2 regions of the Hydrogenophaga sedimenti genome follow, and region 1 is predicted to be linked to the other one. Evidence: predicted binding sites of a transcription regulator. Region 1 holds the regulator's gene; the other holds the start of a gene.
What was found. Region 1 encodes HrcA, which represses chaperone genes, less so after heat shock. Its sites were predicted from a motif close to TTAGCACTCNNNNNNNNNGAGTGCTAA; they were not measured.
Positions count from the first base shown of each region.

Region 2: groES (co-chaperone GroES) is a predicted target of HrcA. The motif match lies at 5,908-5,934, and genes of this name have one in related genera.

Region 1 is NZ_JBPZHA010000004.1:138,195-146,089, reverse strand. It holds gene recN (DNA repair protein RecN) at 1-1,451, opposite strand, end outside; gene ACS5NL_RS07940 (NAD kinase) at 1,501-2,418, opposite strand; gene hrcA (heat-inducible transcriptional repressor HrcA) at 2,517-3,536, shown strand; tRNA gene ACS5NL_RS07930 (tRNA-Ile) at 3,597-3,673, shown strand; tRNA gene ACS5NL_RS07925 (tRNA-Arg) at 3,701-3,777, shown strand; gene greB (transcription elongation factor GreB) at 3,854-4,411, shown strand; gene ACS5NL_RS07915 (RelA/SpoT family protein) at 4,421-6,676, opposite strand; gene nadB (L-aspartate oxidase) at 6,701-7,895, opposite strand, start outside.
Region 2 is NZ_JBPZHA010000006.1:101,397-109,291, forward strand. It holds gene ACS5NL_RS11650 (PAS domain-containing sensor histidine kinase) at 1-73, shown strand, start outside; gene ACS5NL_RS11655 (sensor domain-containing diguanylate cyclase) at 95-1,897, opposite strand; gene ACS5NL_RS11660 (carotenoid biosynthesis protein) at 1,922-4,171, opposite strand; gene ccoG (cytochrome c oxidase accessory protein CcoG) at 4,272-5,705, opposite strand; gene groES (co-chaperone GroES) at 6,026-6,316, shown strand; gene groL (chaperonin GroEL) at 6,362-7,895, shown strand, end outside.

The DNA.
Region 1 (7,895 bases):
GTCACGGCCAGCACCTGGCGGTCGCGGCCGAGCTGCCGCAGCAGCTGCCCCACGGTGTGGGCCACGGCACCGCCGATGCCCGAGTCGACCTCGTCGAAGATCAGGGTCGGGGCCTGCCCCAGCTGGCTGGTGACGACCGAGATCGCCAGCGCGATGCGCGAGAGTTCGCCGCCCGAGGCGACCTTGCCGACAGGGCGGGCGGCGACACCGGCATGGCCGGCGACGAGGAATTCGACCTGTTCCCAGCCGTGGGCCTGCGGCTCGTCCAGCTTCTGCAGTGCGACCTCGAAACGGCCACCCTGCATGCCCAGCGTCTGCATCGCTGCGGTGACGGCTTTCGAGAGCTTGGGCGCGGCCTGTTGCCGCTGCTTGCCCAGGCGGGCCAGTTCGGTGTCGAAGGACTTCCAGGCGCCGCGTTCGGCGGCCTTGAGCGCATCGAGGTCCATGGCCTGGCCAACGCCCTCAAGTTCTTTTTTCCAGCCTTCCAGCAGCTCGGCCAGTTCCTCTGGCGGGCGGCGGTAGCGGCGCGCGAGCGACAGCCATTGCGACAGCCGCTGATCGAGTGCCTCAAGTCCGCTCGGGTCGAGATCGGTGTCGCGTTCGTAGTGGTGCAGGCTGCGCACCGAGTCCTCGACCTGCGCGAGCGCCGCCTGCAGGGCTTCGATGGGGCCGTTGAACATCGGCTCCAGGTGTGCCTGGCCCTGCAACAGGCCCAGCGCGCGGTGGATCAGGGCGGCTGCGCTGCCTTCGTCGTCGTCCAGCGCAGCGGCCGCGCTGCGGGCCGCGTCCTGCAGCCCCTGCGCGTTGGCCATGCGGCTGTGTTGGGCGTTGAGTTCTTCCCATTCGCCGGCGCGCGGCTGCAGTTTGTCCAGTTCGCCGATCTGCCAGGACAGCCGGTCGCTTTCCTGCTGCAGGGTGTTCTGGCGCTCGGTCGCGCTTTCCAGCGCCTTGCGGGCCTGGCGCCAGGCGCCCCACAGTGCCGCCGCGGTCGAGGTGTCGACGCCGGCGTAGGCGTCGAGCAGGCCGCGCACCGCGTCGGCCCGGGTCAGGCTCTGCCAGGCGTGCTGCCCGTGGATGTCGACCAGGTGGTCGGCCAGGATCTTGAGCTGAGCCATGGTGGCCGCGCTGCCGTTGATCCAGCCGCGGCTGCGGCCCTCGGTGTCGACCGTGCGGCGCAGCAGCAAGGCGTCGTCGGCCTGGAAGCCTTGCTCGTCGAGCCATGGCTTGAGCGAGGCCGGCGTGTCGAACTCGGCAGCCACTTCGCAGCGGGGGGCGCCTTCGCGCACCACGCCGCTGTCGCTGCGGGCGCCCAGGGCCAGCTGGAGCGCGTCGATGAGGATGGATTTGCCGGCGCCGGTTTCGCCCGTGAGCACGTTGAAGCCCTGGTCCAGTTCGAGGTCCAGGGCGGGCACGATGACGAAATCACGCAGGACGATGCGTCGCAGGCTCATGGGCGATTCGGAACAAACGGAGGTTGAGAGCCCCGTATTCTGAACGCTCTCACGCGCCTTCGTTCCAGTGCAGCTTCTTGCGCAGGGTGTCGAAGTAGCTCCAGCCCAACGGATGGAGCAGGCGCAGTGTGTGTTCCGAGCGCCGGACCACGATGCGGTCGCCGTGCAGCAGGCTGGTGAGCGACTGCATGTCGAAGTTGGCGCTGGCGTCCTTGCCCGAGACGATCTCGACCGCCACCTCGCAATGCGCAGGCAGCACGATGGGGCGGTTGGACAGGGTGTGCGGTGCGATCGGCACCATGATCCAGCCGCCGACGGCCGGATGCAACAGCGGGCCGCCGGCCGAGAGCGAATAGGCGGTGGAACCGGTGGACGAGGCGATGATCAGGCCGTCGGCGCGCTGGTTGGCCACGAAATGGCCGTCGACCTCGACCCGCAGCTCGATCATGCTGGCCACGCCGCCGCGGTTGACCACCACGTCGTTGAGCGCCGTGGCCTCGAACACGCAGCGCCCGTCGCGCCAGACGCTGGCGGCCATCAGCGCGCGGGGGTCTTCCTCGAACTCGCCGCGCAGGATGGCTCGCAAGTTGTCGCGGTAGCTCTCCAGCGGAATGTCGGTGATGAAGCCCAGGCGCCCCTGGTTGATGCCCACCAGCGGCACACCGTAGCGAGCCAGCTGCCGTCCGATGCCCAGCATGGTGCCGTCGCCACCGATCACCAGCGCCAGGTCGATGGTCTTGCCCATCGCCGGCACATCCAGCGCCGGGTACTGCAGCAGGCCGGTGTTGAGCGCGGTTTCCTGTTCCAGCGAAACCTCGCAGCCTTCGTCGTGCAGGAACTCGGCCAGCTCTTCCACCACCTTGCGAGAACCCGGTGCCTGGTATTTGCCGACCACGGCAACGTGTGCGAATCGCTGGCGTTTCCCCGGTGAGGGGGCCGCTTGGCGGCTGGAATCTGGCTGGGTCATGCACAAATTACAACATAGGGGGCCGCTGTGTCTCGCCCCCCACAAACCCTTGCTCCGTGCGGGACCGCGCAAGGGTGTGTGGTCCGTAAAATGAAGCCATGCTGGACGATCGCTCCAAACTCCTTCTCAAGACCCTGGTCGAGCGCTACATCGCCGACGGCCAGCCGGTGGGCTCGCGCACGCTGGCCAAGGCGGCCGGCATGGAGCTGTCGCCGGCGACCATCCGCAATGTGATGAGCGACCTGGAAGAGCTGGGTCTGATCGCCAGTCCCCACACGTCCGCAGGCCGCATTCCCACGGCGCGCGGCTACCGGCTGTTCGTCGACACCATGCTCACAGTGCGGCGCGACGGATTCGCGAGCGCGCAGAGCATGGGGTCGGCCGGCATCGAGGCCGGTGACCAGCCGCAACGCGTGATCAGCCATGCCGCCCAGATGCTGTCGAGTCTGTCGCAGTACGTGGGCGTGGTGATGGCGCCGCGCCGCGCCTCTGTGTTTCGCCACATCGAATTCCTGAGCCTGTCGGACCGCCGTGTGCTGGTCATCCTGGTGTCGCCCGACGGCGATGTGCAGAACCGGATCATCCATACCCAGGTCAGCTTCAGTCAGTCCCAGTTGCTGGAGGCCGCCAATTTCCTCAATGCCCACTACGCGGGCCTGACGATGGAAGAGGTGCGCGGCCGGCTGCGCAACGAGGTTGAAGCCTTGCGCGGCGAAATCGCCTCGCTGATGCAGGCGGCCGTCGACATCGGCGCCGAAGCCGACACCCAGCAGGAGGACGTGGTGGTGTCGGGCGAGCGCAACCTGCTGTCGGTGAGCGAGTTCTCCAATGACATGGGACACCTGCGACAACTCTTCGACCTGTTCGAGCAGAAGACCCAGCTGATCCGCCTGATGGACGTGTCGTCGCAGGCCGATGGCGTGCGCATCTACATCGGCGGGGAGAGCCATGTCGTGCCGTTCGAGGATCTTTCGGTGGTCACCGCGCCGTATGAGGTGGATGGTCAGGTGGTGGGCACACTGGGCGTGATCGGGCCACAGCGCATGCCCTACGACCGCATGATCCAGATCGTCGATGTGACCGCCAAACTGGTGAGCAACGCGCTGAGCCACAAGTAGAACCGGGCCGCACACCGCGCCGCGATGCGGTCTCTGCCCCCCTACAATCCGGGCCTTGTCGGGCCGTTAGCTCAGTTGGTCAGAGCAGAGGACTCATAATCCTTTGGTCGTTGGTTCAAGCCCAACACGGCCTACCAAAAAACCGTGCTACAATGCATGTCTTCGCGGCTGTAGCTCAGCTGGATAGAGTACTTGGCTACGAACCAAGGGGTCGTGGGTTCGATTCCTGCCAGCCGCACCAAACGAAAAGCCCGCAGCCACAAGCTGCGGGCTTTTTTCTTTTCCGCTCCGAAACGTTCTCTTCGAGCCGTTCTTCCATGAGCAAAGCATTCACCCGCGAAACCGACTCCGACGCAGACGACGAGCTGCCCGAACCGGCGGTGCTGCCGACCGGGGTGAACTACATCACCCGGGCGGGTTACGACCGCCTGCGTGCCGAGTTGATGGCGCTGATCGACGAAGAGCGGCCACGCATCGTCGAGATCGTGCACTGGGCTGCGAGCAACGGTGACCGGTCCGAGAACGGCGACTACCTCTACGGCAAGAAGCGCCTGCGCGAAATCGATCGCCGCATCCGTTTCCTCACCCGCCGGCTCGAAATTGCCGAGGTGGTGGACAGTTCGCTGCACCATGGTGGCGACCAGGTGTTTTTCGGCGCCACCGTGACCTATGCGGACGACGATGGCAAGGAGACCACGGTGACCATCCTCGGTGTCGACGAGGCCGAGAGCGCGCGTCACGAGATCAGCTGGGTGTCGCCGGTGGCGAGAGCCTTATTGAAGGCCAGGGTCGGTGACCTGGTGCGTCTGGTGGTGCCTGGCGGCAGCCAGGAACTGGAAGTCCTGGCCGTCAGCTATCCGGCGCCCGCAGCCTGAGCCGGCGCGTCAGGCGGCCCGGAACCGCTGGGCCTTGATCACCGAGGGGGTGCGCTTGAGGCTGCGCAGCACCTCGGCCAGGTGTCCCCGGTCACGCACCGCGATCGAGAAGCGGATGTCGGTGGCGGTCTGGGCCGGTTCATCGCCCATGTCGACGTGGGTGATGTCGGCTTCGGCCGCCGCGATGGCCGAGGCCACCCGCGCCAGCACACCCTTGCCATCGGCCACGGTCACCACCACGGTGGTCTCGAACGGCCGCACCGGTTCGTCGGCCCATTCGACCTGCAGGAAACGCTCGCCATCGCGCGCCAGCAGGCGCCGGCCGGTCGGGCAGTCGTCGGAGTGCACGATCAGGCCTTCGCCTCGGCCAAGGTACCCGACGATGCGGTCACCGGGAATCGGCTGGCAGCAGCGCGCGTATTGCACCGACAGGCCTTCGCTGCCGTCCAGGCTGACCACACCCTGCGACACCGACTCGTCCTGCCCGGCGGCGTAGCGCTCGGTGCTGATGAGCACGGCATCAGGCTTGAGGCCGGTTTCGGACAGCAACACAGCCAGCTTCTTGCCGACCATGCTGGCGATGCGTTTGCCCATGCCGATGTCGGACAGCAGCTCTTCGCGCGACTTGTTGCCGGTGAAGCGCAGCAGCTTGTCCCAGGTGGCCTTGTGTTCGCCGTCTGCGGTCGGCAGGCTGGCGATGCCTTCGGAACGCAGTGCCTGCTCCAGCATGCGTTCACCCAGCTGGTGCGATTTTTCCTGCGCCAGGGTCTTGAGGTGGTGGCGGATCTTGGAGCGCGCGCGACCGGTCTTGACGAAGGACAGCCAGGCCGGATTGGGTTCGGCGTTCTCCGCGGTGACGATCTCGACCACGTCGCCGTTGGACAGTTCGGTGCGCAGTGGCCGCTGCTCGCCGTTGATGCGGGCGGCGACGGCGCGGTTGCCGACGCCGCTGTGGATGGCGTAGGCGAAGTCCATCACCGTGGCGCCACGCGGCAGCGCCAGGATCTTGCTCTGCGGCGTGAAGACATAGACCGCATCGGGGAACAGGTCGATCTTGATGTGGTCCCAGAACTCGCTGGCGTCGTGGGTCTCCTGCTGGATGTCCAGCAGCGACTGCAGCCACTGAGTGCCCAGGCGCTGCGTGGTGTCGCTGCCTGGCTCGTTGGCCTTGTAGAGCCAGTGGGCGGCCACGCCGGACTCTGCCACCACGTCCATGGCGTGCGTGCGCAGCTGGAACTCGATGTTGGTGCCGAACGGGCCGATGAGGGTGGTGTGCAGCGACTGGTAGCCGTTGACCTTGGGAATGGCCACGTAGTCGCGGAATTTGCCCGGCACCGGCTTGTAGAGCTGGTGCAGCAGACCCATGCCGGTGTAGCAGTCGGTCAGGTCGGGCACGACGATGCGGAAGCCGTAGATGTCGGTCACCTGCGAGAACGACAGGTGCTTGCTGTCCATCTTGCGGTAGACCGAATACAGCGTCTTCTCGCGGCCGACGATGCGCACGGACATGCCCTGGCGAGCGAAGGCGCCCTCGACCTCGCGCTGCACACGGGCGATCAGGTCCTTGCGGCGGGTGCGGGACTTGTTCAGCGCCTTGGACAGGATCTCGTAGCGCCAGGGGTGCAGGAAGCGGAACGACAGGTCCTGCAGCTCGCGGTAGGTGAAATTCAGGCCCAGGCGGTGGGCGATCGGCGCGTAGATTTCCAGCGTCTCGCTGCTGATGCGCTCCCACTTGCTGCGGGGCATGTCGCCCATGGTCCGCATGTTGTGGGTGCGGTCGGCCAGCTTGATCAGGATGACCCGCACGTCCTTGGCCATCGCCAGCAGCATCTTGCGGAAGGACTCGGCCTGGTTCTGCTCGCGCGTGTCAAAGGCCAGCTTCTCCAGCTTGGTCAGGCCGTCGACCAGATCGGCCACTGGTGCGCCGAAGCGCTCGACCAGCTCGGTCTTGCTGACGCCGCAGTCTTCCATGGCGTCGTGCATCAGCGCCGCCATCAGGGCCTGCGCGTCGAGCTTCCATTCGGCGCATTGCGCCGCGACGGCGATCGGGTGGGTGATGTAGGGATCGCCGTTCTTGCGCAACTGGCCCAGATGGGCCTCGTCGGCGAAGCGGTAGGCGCGCCGGATGTTCTCGATGTCGGCCGCGCCGAGGTACTCCAGCCGGCCCAGCAGGGCAGCAAAGCTCGCCGCTGCCGCGCCGTGGGCGGCGGGGTGGGCCTGCGGTGCAGGGGGCGAGAGGCTGCCGGGCGCGGCGGTGGTGGTCATCCCGCTACTGTAGCCTGAGGCGCATCACCTCGCAGGGGGCACGAGGATCGTCGGGCGCGCTTCGGGCAGCTTCTCGGGGTAGTCCAGGCTGTAGTGCAGGCCGCGGCTTTCGCGCCGCAGCATGGCCGACATCACGATCAGGTCGGCGACCTGGACCAGGTTGCGCAGCTCCAGCAGGTCTCGGGTGACGTGGAACTGGGCGTAGAACTCCTGGATTTCACCCTGCAGCAGGGCAATGCGGTGCGCCGCGCGCTCCAGCCGCTTGTTGGTGCGCACGATGCCCACGTAGTCCCACATGAAGCGGCGCAGCTCGTCCCAGTTGTGCGAGATCACGACCTGCTCGTCGGCGTCCTTGACCCGGCTGGCGTCCCAGAGGGGGATCTCGGGCCGGGCGGCCGCAGGCGCGGTGTGGATCGCCTTCACGGCAGCCTGCGCGAACACCATGCACTCGACCAGCGAGTTGCTGGCCAGGCGGTTGGCGCCGTGCAGGCCGGTGCAGGTGGTTTCGCCGACGGCATACAGGCCGTCGATGTCGGTGCGGCCCGACAGGTCGGTGACCACGCCGCCGCAGGTGTAGTGCGCGGCCGGCACGACCGGGATCGGCTCCCTGGTGATGTCGATGCCCAGCTCGGCGCAACGCGCCAGGATGTTGGGGAAGTGCTCCCGCAGGAACTCGGGGCTCTTGTGCGAGATGTCCAGGTGCACGCAGTCCAGCCCGTGCTTCTTCATCTCGTAGTCGATGGCGCGGGCCACGATGTCGCGCGGCGCCAGTTCGGCGCGCGGGTCGTGGTCGGGCATGAAGCGGTGGCCGCCCAGGTGCGGCGGCAGCTTGAGCTGGCCGCCTTCGCCGCGCACCGCCTCGGTGATGAGGAAATTCTTGACGTGCGGGTGGTAGAGGCAGGTCGGGTGGAACTGGATGAATTCCATGTTGCCGACCCGGCAACCGGCGCGCCAGCCGGCCGCGATGCCGTCGCCGGTCGCGGTGTCGGGGTTGGTCGTGTAGAGATACACCTTGCCGGCGCCGCCGGTGGCCAGGATGGTGTGCGGCGCGTTGAAGGTTTCGACCTCGTCGCGGTCCACATCCAGCACATAGGCGCCGTGGCAGCGCAGGGTGCCGTCGCCGGGCTTGTGGCCGGGCAGCTTGGCGTCGGTGATCAGGTCCACCAGCATGTGGTTCTCGAAGAACGTGATGCCGGGGGTCTTGCGGGCCAGGTTGCTC
Region 2 (7,895 bases), on a different contig from region 1:
CACGCTGCCGTTCGACGGCGCGGAACCCGAGATGGATTTCCCGAAGTCCGCCTTGGCCGACCTGACGATCTGAGGCCTGCCCGCCGGCCCCGCCTCAGGCGGGCGCCTGCTGCCGGGTCGGCAGGTGCAGCACCACCTTGCGCGGCTCGCCGCCCAGACGGTCCAGCGCCCGGTGCAGCCGCTGCAACAGCTGCTCGTCGGGCGCATCGCCGCCTTCGTCGTCGGCCTCCGGCGGCGCCGCCGACACCAGCCGGAATTTCAGCGACAGGTCGTTGGGCAGGGTCGGCACCCGCTCCAGCCCCTTGGCCACCACGTGCTGCGCCACCAGCTTGAGCATCTCGGGCTTGACCGGCCCTTCGATCAGCAGCGCGAAACGGGTGTCGGACACGCGGCAGACCGTGTCCACATCGCGCACCACGCTGGCCAGCCGGGAGGCGGCCACCACCAGCGCCCGGTCGCCCGCCTCGCGCCCCTCGCGCACGGCAATCTCGCCGTGGTTGGACAGCTCCACCAGCAGCAGGCCGCACTGGTGCTTGCCGCGCCGTGCCCGCTTGAGCGCATCGCGCAGCCGCAGACGCAGCACCGGCATGATCGTCAGACCGGTCAGCGGGTCGGTGCTTTCCATGGCCCGCAGCCGGGCGCGGTTCTCGCTGAAGTCCTTGGCCCGCCGGTGCAGGATGTAGAGCAGCAGCGGAATCTCGATCGCCGAACCGATCAGCACGGCGTACTGCGTGGCCCAGCTGTCGGGCAGCACACCGGCGCTGCGCAGCGCCGGAAACGGATACCCCAGGTGCACCGGCAGAAAGCCCAGCGCCAGCCAGCCGGCGTAGCTCTCGCCCTTGCGCCAGGTCCAGACGCACAGCGAGATGCTCAGCAGCACCGACAACAGGCCGTAGAGGTTGAGCAGCTTGAACGCCGCCGGGCTCTGCAACATCGCGTACAGGAAGGGATAGAGCAGCCCGAACAGCGACCAGGCCACCACCAAGCGGTCGATGCCGCGGTGGTGCCGCGACACGGCGCAGGCTTCGCGCACGAACCAGATGCCCGAGCCGGTGAGCCAGAGCATGAAGAACGCCGGCGCCACGTCGTTCCACGCCGCCCAGTGCGGCCAGAAGAACAGGCCTGCAATGCCGGTGTAGGACGCCTGGAAGCCCAGCATGCAGGCCACATAGAAACAGTAGGCGACGAACGCCCGGTCGCCGTAAAGGCGCGCGTGCACCCAGCCCAGGAACAGCACCAGCAGGCCGAAGCCGAGGTAGCCGCCGATGAACAGGAAGGTGGTGTAGCGCTTGGTCTGCAGGCTTTCTTCGGTCAGCAGCTGCAGCCGCGGGCTGGTGGGCGTCGGTGAATTGACGATCCGCAGCCACAGCGGGCCGGCGAGCGCCGGATCGACCGCGAACACCGGCGTCTGGTCGGGATGGTCCCACTGCGCCACCGGCAGGTGGTCCCCCGAGCGCTGCACCACCCAGGCCCCGTGCACGTCGCGCGCGTGCAGGCTGACCTCGTTGTTGAACGCCGAGGCGGTCAGCAGCAGGAACCAGCGCTTGGCCGGGTCCAGCGCTTCCGGCCGGACCTGGATCCAGAGCGCGGCCTGCGGGCCGAGATCGAACGACCGGTCGTGCGCCATGTCTTCCAGCCGGTCGGCATGGGCCTCCACCTCGCCAGCCGAGGCCTGACCGGCGCTGTCGATCCAGAACCGGGTCTGCAGGGTGACATCGCCCTCGCCGGGCACGTGCAGGGCCAGCGCCGGCCAGGCCAGCAGCGTCAGCCAGAGGCACAGCAGCCAGCGCAGCCCACGGGAAACGTGGCCGGTGCGGGCGGCAGGTGCGGGCCGTAGGGGCCGGGTTGCGGGCATGAGGGGATCGTAATGGCCGACCGTGTCGATCGTGATCTTCATCACCAAAACCCGACCGAAATGCACTCAGGCTGTCGCATCGGCGCTGCGCCGGTCGGTGCCGGTCCAGTCTCCGCGGGTCGTCAGGCGATCTTCCAGCGCGTTGATCCAGCCCGGCGCCCGCCCGTCGTGGCTCCAGGACGACACCGTCGAGCGCATCGGCTGCAGCACCCGGTCGGGCAAGGCCAGCGGCCGGGTCTGGTCCATCAGGAAGTGGGTCAGCAGGTGGTAGCCCACCACCCGCGTGAGCAGGCGCGAGAGCGAAAACCCCGGCCAGAGCAGCCCGCCGATGCCGTCGACCAGCCCGACCAGCAGGCGACCGAGCTGGAACACCCCCCGCACCAGCCAGGACACCCGCCCGTCCACGCCAATGCGGTTGGCCGTCTCCGGCCCCACCAGCCAGCGCGTCAGCGGCACCGGCAGATGCCGCAGCACCGGGAGGCGGATCGAGCGCGCCATCGCGTCCATCAGCGCACGCCCCAGCGGCGGCCGCACGTCCGGCTGGCCCGGCAGCAGCGTGGCCTGCGCCTGCACACGCTCGAACAGCACGGCGGCCTCGTCCATGGTCCAGGCCATCAGCTCGCGCCGCACGCCCAGCACATGGCCCATCACGTTCCAGGCGTGCAGATAGGCTTCTTCGTCCGCGCGCGGCAGCCCCAGGCCCAGGGTGCGCATGCCCTTGAGGAAGCTGTAGCTGAAGGTGAGCAGCGTGTAGGCCAGCTCCACCTGGTGGCAGGGCAGCCCCTGCGCGTCGACGTCCCAGCCGTGCGCCGACAGCGCCGAGAACATCGGGCCGGATGCGGCGTTCGCGGCCGACGGCAGCACCCGGCCACGCACCTGCTCCGGATCGCCGTGCAGGATCAGGTGGCGGATCGTCGCGTGGATCAGCCGCACCTTGAGCACCTGGGCCACGCCCGCGCCCTCCGGATCGGTCAGGCCGCCTTTCATCATCACCGGGAACACCATGGCCGCGGTCTGGCGGATGCGGTGTTCGGTGTGCTGCTCCAGCTGGCCGGCGATGTGCAGCACCTCGGCCAGTTGCGGCAGCTCGTAGCACTCGGGCAGGCTGGAGCAGAACAGCAGCGTGCACGACAGCGGCCCCTGCTCCATGAAGATGGCCTCGGCCCGCGCGACCTTGGCGGCATCGACCCAGTCGGGCAGGCGCCGGGCCTGCGCCACATAGTCCTGCAGGGCCTGCGTCACCGCCGGATCGGCCGGCGCGCCCTGCGCCCAGTCGCCCGCCAGCGCCGCGTTGTGGGTCCAGAGCGCCATCAGGCGGTTGGCCTGGCCGATGCGCTGCAGGCCCTCGCCGGTGGCCGCACCCCCCGTTTCCCAGGGACCGATCAGCGCCGCCACCGTGCGGTCGGCCAGCGGGTCGGCCACCCCCTGCATCGGCGCCAGGTCAGGCCCGGCGGCCTGCGGCACCCCGGCAGCCGCCGTCGCCGGACGCGACCAGCCGTACCACGCCGCCCAGGCCACCAGCACCGGCAGCCCCATGGCAAAAAAGGCAATCGCCCGGATCTCCACCGGGTGCCCCAGGAAGAACTGGAACACCAGGCCGGACGCATAGACCAGGATCGGCACCAGCACCGCCAGCGCCGCGCCATCGGCCGGCGGCGGCGAACGCCGCGGCGGCGCGATCGCCTGGAAGCTGCAGAGGATGAACAGCGCCACCGCCATCCAGCCCGCAAAACCCTGCAGCGTCTCGCCGAACCAGCCGCCGTCGGTCTTCTGCATGATCCAGGCCTTGAGCACGAAGACGAAATACGGATCGGCGCCGAGGTCGAAGGCCGTGATCACCATCGCCGCCAGCCAGGCCGTCAGCAGCCCGCTGCGCAGCGTGGGCTGCGTGTGCACCGGCTGGCGCCAGAGCATCAGCGAGGCCATCACGTAGCCGACCAGGCTGATCGCGAACCACATCAGCGGAATCGCCAGCGGCACGTCGCCCAGCCGCGGGCCGAGCACCTCGGTGTAGGTGTAGCGGCCGAAGAACCAGCCGCGGGTGGAGCCCATCTGCTCGGCGAACCAGCCCAGCGCCAGCGCCAGCCCGGTCAGCGCCCAGGCACCGCGCGCGCCCAGCAGCCGGTGGGCCGACCAGGCGCAGGCCCAGAACATCGCCACGCAGGCGAACACCAGCGCCAGGGTCAGCGTCGGGTACCGCCAGGCGGTGTGCGCCAGCAGCAGCACCGAGCCGGCGGCGGCCAGCCGGTACAGGAAGCGGTCGGTGGGGGAAAAGGAATCGGGGGAAGGGGCGGACGCGGAGGCAATGGACGACACCACAGGCAGCTTCTCTCAGTGCATGCGTTGACCCCCTGGACCGCAGGCATTGGACCCGAAGTGCGATGCGCATCACTACGGGTTTACCCGCAGTCATGCATCAACGCGGCACCAGGAAGGTCGTCTTCTCGTCCAGGCGGATCGCCGCCTCGTTCTGCGACTGCAGCCTGAACCGGATCGGGTGCGAGCCACTCGGGGCGCCCGGCGGGATCTGCACCCGCACCGCCAGCGTGCGCACCTCGGTCGGCAGCACCTCCACCGTCGGATCGGAGGCCAGCGTGATGCCGTCCATGCCCTCCACCGCCAGGGTCACCACCTGCTTGGCTTCGGTGGCGTTCATGATCTGCAGGCGGTACACGTTCTCGATGCGGCCCTGCTCGACCATGCGCGCCAGCGCGCCGCGGTCGCGGATCACGTCGACCTTCATCGGCACCCGCAGGGTCAGGCTCACCCCCACCGCCACCGCGATGGCGGCCAGGATGGCCGTGTAGACCAGCACCCGCGGACGCAGGGCGCGGCGGACGATCTGTGACTGGTCCCAGCCGCCGGTCATCGCGTTCTCGGTCGAGTACTTGACCAGGCCGGGCGCGTAGCCGAACTTGCCCATCACCTCGTCGCAGACGTCGGCGCAGGCGCCGCAGCCGATGCACTCGTACTGCAGGCCCTTGCGGATGTCGATGCCGGTCGGACAGACCTGCACGCACAGCGTGCAGTCCACGCAGGCACCCAGGCCTTTTTCCTGGTAGTCCACCTTCTTGCCACGCGAACCGCGAGGCTCGCCGCGGGCGGCGTCGTAGGTCACGATCAGCGTGTCCTTGTCGAACATCGCGCTCTGGAAGCGCGCATAGGGGCACATGTACTTGCAGACCTGCTCGCGCATGAAGCCGGCGTTGCCGTAGGTCGCGAAGCTGTAGAAGAAGATCCAGAAGGTCTGCCAGGCGCCCAGCGTGCCGGCCAGCATCTCGGCGCCCTGGTCGCGGATCGGCGTGAAGTAGCCGACGAAGGTGAAGCCGGTCCACAGCGCGAACACGATCCAGGCCAGGTGCTTGGCGCCGCGGCGGCCGAACTTGGCGCCGGAGAGCGGCGCGTCGTCCAGCCGGATGCGCGCCGCGCGGTCGCCCTCGATCTTCTTCTCGATCCACATGAAGATCTCGGTGTAGACCGTCTGCGGGCAGGCGTAGCCGCACCACAGCCGCCCGGCCACCGCCGTGAACAGGAACAGCGACAGCGCCGACATCACCAGCAGGCCGGTCAGGTAGATGAAGTCCTGCGGGTACAGCACCAGACCGCCCAGGTAGAAGCGGCGCGAGAGCAGGTCGAACAGCACCGCCTGGCGCCCGTTCCACTGGAACCAGGGCACGCCGTAGAACAGGATCTGGGTCAGCCAGACCAGCGCCCAGCGCCAGCGCACGAAGGTGCCGGTGACCGAACGCGTCTGGATCTTCTTGCGCGACTCGTACAGCGAGACCTCGATCTCGTCGGGCTCGACGTCGGGGGCAGGACTGGCGTCCGGGAGAACAGTGCTGTGGGACATGGGTCTATCTCGTGGTGGGTCACCAGACACCGTCCAAGATCCGTGCCAGCCCGCCCATTCCTGCAAAAACAGGCACTTGCGCGCGCTTTCGGCCACCACCGCCGTCACCCGCCACACCACAACCGCCATTTTTGGCAGTCATGGCAGTGAATGCCCTTATCGGCACAGACTCTATTGAAAACGGTGCGTCCCGCCCTTATCATTAGCACTCGCTGGAGTTGAGTGCTAACACCCGACTCCCAGTCGATCCGCGGGGCTTCGCCCCATGGCCAGTGGCCCCGCCCATCTGACCCCCAACTTTTTCCATCTCAGGAGATGCAATGAAACTTCGTCCTCTCGCCGATCGCGTGATCGTCAAGCGCATTGACAGCGAAACCAAGACCGCCTCCGGCATCGTCATCCCCGACGCCGCCGCCGAGAAGCCCGACCAGGGTGAGGTGATGGCCGTCGGCCCGGGCAAGACGAACGACAAGGGCGAGACCAAGGCCCTGACCGTCAAGGTCGGCGACCGCGTCCTGTTCGGCAAGTACTCTGGCCAGACCGTCAAGGTCGACGGCGACGAGCTGCTGGTCATGAAGGAAGACGACCTGTTCGCGGTCGTCGAGAAGTAATCCTTCTCTCATCCATCCCCATTTACTGAATCCGGAGAAATCAACATGGCAGCTAAAGACGTCATTTTCGGCGGCGAAGCCCGCGCACGCATGGTTGAAGGCGTGAACATCCTGGCCAACGCGGTCAAGACCACCCTGGGCCCCAAGGGTCGCAACGTGGTGCTCGAGCGCTCGTTCGGCGCCCCCACCGTGACCAAGGACGGTGTGTCCGTGGCCAAGGAAATCGAACTGAAGGACAAGCTCCAGAACATGGGTGCCCAGATGGTCAAGGAAGTCGCTTCCAAGACCTCCGACAACGCCGGTGACGGCACCACCACCGCCACCGTGCTGGCCCAGGCCATCGTGCGCGAAGGCATGAAGTACGTGGCCGCCGGCATGAACCCGATGGACCTCAAGCGCGGCATCGACCGTGCTGTCGAGTCCCTGATCGCCGAGCTGAAGAAGGCCTCCAAGCCCACCACCACCAGCAAGGAAATCGCCCAGGTCGGTTCCATCTCCGCCAACTCCGACTCCAGCATCGGCGACATCATCGCCAACGCGATGGACAAGGTCGGCAAGGAAGGCGTGATCACCGTGGAAGACGGCAAGTCGCTGCAGAACGAACTCGACGTGGTCGAAGGCATGCAGTTCGACCGCGGCTACCTGTCGCCCTACTTCATCAACAACCCCGAAAAGCAGTCCGCCCTGCTGGACAACCCGTTTGTTCTGCTGTTCGACAAGAAGATCAGCAACATCCGTGACCTGCTGCCCACGCTGGAAGCCGTGGCCAAGGCCGGCCGTCCGCTGCTGATCATTGCCGAAGACGTCGAAGGCGAAGCCCTGGCGACCCTGGTGGTCAACACCATCCGCGGCATCCTGAAGGTTGTCGCCGTCAAGGCTCCTGGCTTCGGCGACCGCCGCAAGGCCATGCTGGAAGACATCGCCATCCTGACCGGCGGCAAGGTGATCGCCGAAGAAATCGGCCTGACCCTGGAAAAGGTGACCCTGGCCGATCTGGGCCAGGCCAAGCGCATCGAAGTGGGCAAGGAAAACACCACCATCATCGACGGCGCCGGCGCTGCCGCTGACATCGAAGCCCGCGTCAAGCAGATCCGCGTGCAGATCGAAGAAGCCACCAGCGACTACGACCGCGAAAAGCTGCAAGAGCGCGTGGCCAAGCTGGCCGGCGGCGTGGCCGTGATCAAGGTCGGCGCTGCCACCGAAGTCGAGATGAAGGAAAAGAAGGCCCGCGTGGAAGACGCCCTGCACGCCACGCGCGCTGCGGTGGAAGAAGGCATCGTCGCCGGTGGTGGCGTGGCCCTGCTGCGCGCCCGTCAGGCCGCTGGCACCATCAAGGGTGACAACGCCGACCAGGACGCCGGCATCAAGCTGGTCCTGAAGGCCATCGAAGCGCCCCTGCGCGAGATCGTGGCCAACGCCGGTGGCGAGCCGAGCGTGGTGGTCAACGCCATCCTGGGTGGCAAGGGCAACTACGGCTTCAACGCCGCCAACGACACCTACGGCGACATGATCGAAATGGGCATCCTGGACCCGACCAAGGTGACCCGCACCGCGCTGCAGAACGCCGCTTCCGTGGCGT